Linked DNA regions of Psychroserpens ponticola. Each later gene encodes a partner of the first gene's protein in a complex. Links are inferred from orthologs where the notes say so. Each region holds a gene or a part of one and is shown on either strand. Other genes may lie near its edges.

Evidence for each region.
Region 2: the proteins of MUN68_RS05450 (region 1) and uvrB are in contact, whole or in part, in a crystal structure (PDB 7EGT), measured with the Thermus thermophilus proteins. The link is inferred for Psychroserpens ponticola from one-to-one orthologs. Residues at the interface, in WP_096412145.1 of Thermus thermophilus: His654, Arg656, Phe657, Gln666, Asp668, Glu669, Lys680, Arg681, Leu682, Ser683, Lys685, Tyr686, Ala687; in WP_096411307.1 of Thermus thermophilus: Glu23, Leu25, Arg26, Asp27, Gly28, Glu29, Arg30, Phe31, Arg55, Glu326, Asp327, Phe328, Glu379, Ser382, Gln383, His398, Gly400, Arg401.

What each region holds. Positions count from the first base shown.
Region 1 is NZ_CP116221.1:1,227,848-1,230,897, reverse strand. Bases 50-3,046 are described here. They hold MUN68_RS05450 (ATP-dependent helicase), read right to left. Parts: upstream 2,709-3,046; coding sequence 390-2,708; downstream 50-389. Other genes in these bases: MUN68_RS05445 (amidohydrolase), read left to right, coding at 2,846-3,046; MUN68_RS05455 (glycogen-binding domain-containing protein), read left to right, coding at 50-389. Also shown: more of MUN68_RS05455, read left to right, coding at 1-49; more of MUN68_RS05445, read left to right, coding at 3,047-3,050. UniProt on the Escherichia coli protein: A helicase with DNA-dependent ATPase activity. Unwinds DNA duplexes with 3'-5' polarity. Translocates on single-stranded DNA with 3'-5' polarity. Initiates unwinding more efficiently from a nicked substrate than double-stranded DNA.
Region 2 is NZ_CP116221.1:986,726-989,686, reverse strand. The notes cover bases 1-2,908. They hold uvrB (excinuclease ABC subunit UvrB), read left to right. Parts: upstream 1-405; coding sequence 406-2,412; downstream 2,413-2,908. Other genes in these bases: MUN68_RS04400 (TerB family tellurite resistance protein), read right to left, coding at 2,848-2,908; MUN68_RS04405 (SRPBCC family protein), read left to right, coding at 2,413-2,847; MUN68_RS04415 (T9SS type B sorting domain-containing protein), read left to right, coding at 1-370. In the rest of the region: more of MUN68_RS04400, read right to left, coding at 2,909-2,961. UniProt on the Escherichia coli protein: The UvrABC repair system catalyzes the recognition and processing of DNA lesions. A damage recognition complex composed of 2 UvrA and 2 UvrB subunits scans DNA for abnormalities.

The DNA of each region.
Region 1 (3,050 bases):
TAAAAGTTCAGATGAAACCTGGCAATTATGAATACCGATTTATTGTAGATGGAATTTGGATGGAAGACCCTTCAAATCCTGATAAGGTTAGAAATGAATTTTATGAATTCAACTCTAGAATTAACGTTGGAAAATACGAAACATTTCTACTAAAAGGCTATCAAGATGCTAAAAGCGTTATCCTTTCAGGATCATTTAATGATTGGAATGAAAACAATCTAGAAATGACTAAGACTAAAAATGGATATTGGAAATACCGATTGCCTTTAGCTGCTGGCAAACATCATTATAAATTTATAATAGATGGAAATTGGATTCTTGATCCAGACAATTCTGTGAAAGAATATGATGGCGAAGGAAATGTCAATTCAGTTTGTATGATTAAGTAATTAACCTAATACATCTAATTTAGCAAAGCGAAGTAATAACTTCTTCACACCTCCAACTTCAAAATTTATTTCGGCTTTCACATCTGGTCCTTTACCTTCTATTTTTAAAACTTCCCCTTTTCCAAAACGTGCATGTTCTACAAAATTCCCAACTGCTAATTTATCATCAAATAAATTTGTATTATCATTAGTATTAGAAGATTTAGAAACTGGTTTCAGGTTTTTTGGTGCAACAAATTTTGCAGGTTTAGCTTCTTTTTTTCGTTTTATAGGTTTTTTAAACCGAATCTGACTAGGTTCAATATCTCCAAAAATATCAGCAGATAGCATCGGATTTTGTCGTGGCTCATTAATAGGTGTTAATACTTCTACAAATTGATCATCTATTTCTTCAATAAATCGACTAGGTTCTGCATCAATCAATTTTCCCCAACGATAACGAGATAATGTATACGTTAAATAAGCCTGTTTTTCAGCTCTAGTCAACGCGACATAGAACAAACGTCGCTCCTCCTCTAACTCACTTCTAGTATTCATACTCATGGCACTTGGAAACAAATCTTCTTCCATACCAACAATATACACATACGAAAACTCCAATCCTTTAGCCATGTGAATGGTCATTAAAGCAACATGATCGGGATTTCCTTTATCCGCATCTAAATCGGTAGCCAAAGCAACATCTTCTAAAAACTCTGCTAAAGAATCGCCTGCATCTGCAAGTTCAATTTGCCCTTCCACAAAATCTTTGATCGCATTTAATAATTCTTCAACATTGTCTAAACGCACTTGACCTTCTGGTGTTCCTTCTTTATTTACTTCTCTAATTAAGCCTGTAGATTTAGTAACATGTTCAGTTAACTCAAAAGCATTTGCTGTTTGATTCATAACCTGAAAACTATCAATAAGCGTTACAAAATCTTTGAGTTTGTTTTTTGTACCATTATTAATATTGATGTCTATTTTATCAATATTCTGTAGCACTTCAAAAATAGTCCTTCCGAAACCATTAGCAGCAACTACTAATCGATCTACAGTGGTTTGTCCTATACCACGAGCAGGATAATTAATCACACGCTTTAAAGCTTCTTCATCTGCTGGATTTAATATTAAACGTAGATAAGCTGTAACATCTTTAATCTCTTTTCTTTGATAAAATGAAAGTCCACCATAAATACGGTAAGGAACATCTCGCTTCCGAAGTGCATCTTCAATAGCACGAGATTGCGAATTCGTTCTATATAACACCGCAAAATCACTATTAGGCAATTGATGTTGCATTTTATTCTCAAAAATAGAACTCGCTACAAAACGACCTTCGTCTCCATCAGTCATTAAACGATTCACTTTTACTTTTTCACCTTCGGTGTTAGCTGTCCAAACAATTTTATCTAATTTCGTTTTATTGTGTTCTATAACAGAGTTTGCAGCACCTACAATATTTTTGGTTGAACGATAGTTTTGCTCAAGTCTATATACATTTACATCATCGTAATCCTTTTGAAAATTTAAAATATTATTAATGTTAGCGCCACGGAAGGCATAAATACTTTGTGCATCATCACCTACTACACATATATTTTGAAAACGATCAGACAAGGCTCTCACAATTAAATATTGCGAATGGTTTGTATCTTGATACTCATCTACTAAAATATATCTAAACTTATTCTGGTATTGTGCTAAAACATTTGGAAAACGCGTTAATAACTCGTTTGTTCTTAGCAGTAAATCATCAAAATCCATAGCTCCTGCTTTAAAACAGCGATCCACATAATTTTGATAGATTTCTCCCATTCGAGGTCGTCTTGCTGCAATATCTGCTTCCTTGAGTTCAGAATTCTTTAAATATGCCTTTACAGTAACAAGGTTGTTTTTATAAGAAGAAATCCTATTGTAAACCTGCTTGGTTTTATAAATATCTTTATCTAAGCCCATTTCTTTAATGATTGAGCCTAATAACTTTTGAGAATCTTGTGTATCGTAAATAGTAAAATTACTTGGAAATCCTAGATGATGACCTTCAAACCTCAAAATTTTAGCAAATACTGAGTGAAATGTTCCCATCCAAAGGTTTTTGGCTTCACCATCACCAACGATATCTGCAATTCTGCCTTTCATTTCTTTTGCAGCTTTATTGGTAAACGTTAAAGCCAGAATATTAAATGAATCTACTCCTTGACTCATTAAATACGCAATCCTATAAGTCAGTACTCGTGTTTTTCCAGAACCAGCTCCAGCGATTACAATCATAGGACCATCCTTTTGTATAGTTGGTGCTAATTGTGCTTCATTTAGCTGACTTAAATATTTTTCCAATACATTATCATTTTTAGAATGATAAAAATAACTATTTGCTTTAGGTTTTGTGTAGTGCTTTTATCAATAATTATAAACAATCATTGCAGCTGCTATTTTTTAATATATATTTAAGTTTTAAACAAAAAAGTATGACTATGAAAGTTCTATTACTATTTATTTTATTAGGAATTACGAGCACATTTGCCCAAAATGATTTAGAATCTCAATATATAGAAATCGAACCTAAGCTTATAGAATGGCGACGTGATTTTCATGAAAACCCAGAGTTATCAAATCAAGAGTTTAAAACAGCTGAAAAGATTGCAACACATCTTAGGTCTTTAGGATTAGAAGTTCAAA
Region 2 (2,961 bases), 240 kb from region 1 along the record:
AGACTTTCAAACTAGTAATGTGTTTTCAAATTTACCTGAAGGCACTTATATTTTATATGTTAGAGAAATTGGTGGATGTATTACAAAATCTATATTTTTTGAAATAACAATAGATTTATTTATTCCGAAGTTTTTAACACCAAACGAAGATGGTTTTAAAGATACATGGAAAATTATCGACCGAAATAACATCATCAAAGATGTCTATATTTTTGACAGATATGGTAAGCTTCTGAAACATATCATAGGAAATGCTGTAGCTTGGAATGGTACTTATAACGGAAAAGCTCTAGGAACTAATGATTATTGGTACATTATAAATTTAAGGACTGGTAAACAAATAAAAGGTCATTTCACTTTAAAACGGTAGTTCCTTTACACATAAGTTTTATGTAACTTTGTAAGATGCGTTTTAAAGTACAATCCGAATTCAAACCTACAGGTGATCAACCTCAAGCCATTCAGCAATTAGTTGATGGAATAAACACCAACGAAAAATACCAAACTTTACTTGGCGTAACTGGTTCTGGAAAAACGTTTACAGTTGCAAACGTCATTCAAGAAGTACAAAAACCTACGTTGGTTTTAGCTCACAATAAAACTTTGGCTGCACAATTGTATTCAGAATTTAAACAGTTTTTTCCAGAAAATGCTGTTGAGTATTTTGTGTCGTATTATGACTACTATCAACCAGAAGCATACATTCCAGTTTCTGGAGTTTACATAGAAAAGGATTTGTCAATAAACGAAGAAATTGAGAAAATGCGTTTGAGTACAACTTCATCTCTATTGTCAGGACGACGTGATGTGATTGTTGTGGCTTCTGTATCTTGTTTATATGGTATTGGAAATCCTGTTGAATTTCAAAAGAATGTGATTTCAATAGAAATCGATCAACAAATTTCTAGAACCGATTTATTACATCGACTTGTGCAAAGTTTATACTCAAGAACTGAAGCCGATTTTAATCATGGTAATTTCAGAATAAAAGGCGATACAGTTGATGTATTTCCTAGTTATGCAGATGATGCATTCCGCATTCATTTTTTTGGAGATGAAATCGAAGATATAGAACAATTCAATATTCAAACTAATGAAGTTATCGAGCATTATGACCGATTGAATATTTATCCTGCTAACATGTTTGTAACCTCACCAGATGTACTCCAAGGTGCAATTCGAGACATTCAAGATGATCTAGTAAAACAATACGATTACTTCAAAGACATTGGAAAACATTTAGAAGCAAAACGTTTGAAAGAACGTACCGAATTTGATTTAGAAATGATTCGTGAATTAGGCTATTGTTCTGGAATTGAAAATTATTCTAGATATTTAGATGGACGATTACCTGGAACACGTCCTTTCTGTTTATTGGATTATTTTCCAGATGATTTTTTAATGGTTGTTGATGAAAGTCATGTTACCATTTCCCAAGTTCATGCCATGTATGGTGGCGATCGAAGTCGTAAAGAAAATTTAGTAGAATATGGTTTTAGATTACCAGCTGCTATGGATAATAGACCATTAAAATTTGAAGAATTTGAAGTCTTGCAAAATCAGGTGATTTATGTAAGTGCCACTCCTGCTGATTATGAATTACAAAAAACAGATGGAATCTATGTAGAACAAGTCATTAGACCTACTGGACTTTTAGATCCTATTATTGAAGTGCGACCAAGTTTGAATCAGATCGATGATTTAATCGAAGAGATTCATCAACGTATAGAAAAAGATGAACGGACTTTAGTCACAACGTTAACCAAACGTATGGCTGAAGAATTGACAAAATATTTAGATCGCATTCAAATTCGTTGTCGATATATTCACAGTGATGTCGACACCCTTGAACGTGTTCAAATCATGCAAGATCTACGTAAAGGTGTATTTGATGTATTAGTTGGTGTTAATTTACTTCGTGAAGGTTTAGATTTACCAGAAGTATCTTTAGTTGCTATCCTTGATGCTGATAAAGAAGGGTTTTTAAGATCTACACGATCTCTTACTCAAACCGTTGGAAGAGCAGCACGACATCTTAATGGAAAAGCCATAATGTATGCAGATAAAATTACTAAAAGCATGCAAAAAACGATTGATGAAACTGAATATAGACGTGAAAAACAAATTGCTTATAACACCAAACATAATGTAACTCCAAGAGCGCTTAATAAGAGTTTAGACAACGCTTTAACTGAAAATTCGGTTAGCACTTATAGTTATGAGTTGGAAGCTGCGAAAGCAGCAGAACCAGAAAGTGAATACTTGACTAAAAATCAATTAGAAAAGAAAATTCGTGAAAAACGTAAGCTTATGGAACAAGCTGCTAAAGCATTAGACTTTATTATAGCAGCTCAACTTCGTGATGAAATTAAAAGCTATCAGGAAAAATTAGAAAAAGTAAATATGACATAAATGAAAGTTAGCGAACCAATAATTCAAATAACGCAACATTATGAACAACCTATAAAAAGTGTGTGGAACGCTTTAACAGATGTTCATGTAATGAGACAATGGTTTTTTGATAACATTCCTGAATTTGAACCAACAGTTGGATTTAAAACTCGATTTTCAGTAACATCTGAAGATCGCATATTCCTTCATCTTTGGGAAATAACTGAGGTCATTCCATATCATAAAATTGTTCTCAATTGGAAATATGATGGCTATCAAGGGGATTCCTTTGTAACTTTTGAATTGTCTAAAGTTGACAACCACACACAATTGACTTTAATAACAAAAGTTATTGAGGATTTTCCAGACAACATACCTGAGTTTAAAAGAGAAAGCTGTATAGCTGGCTGGAATTATTTTATCAAGACGAGTTTAATGAATTATTTCAAACAATAATTAATTATACTGTACTTTAAAAATATCAATTAAGAAATCTGGTGGAACAATTTTATTTGGAAAACTATCCATTAAATCAAGAACTCTATTTATAGATTCATGACTCAAACCCAT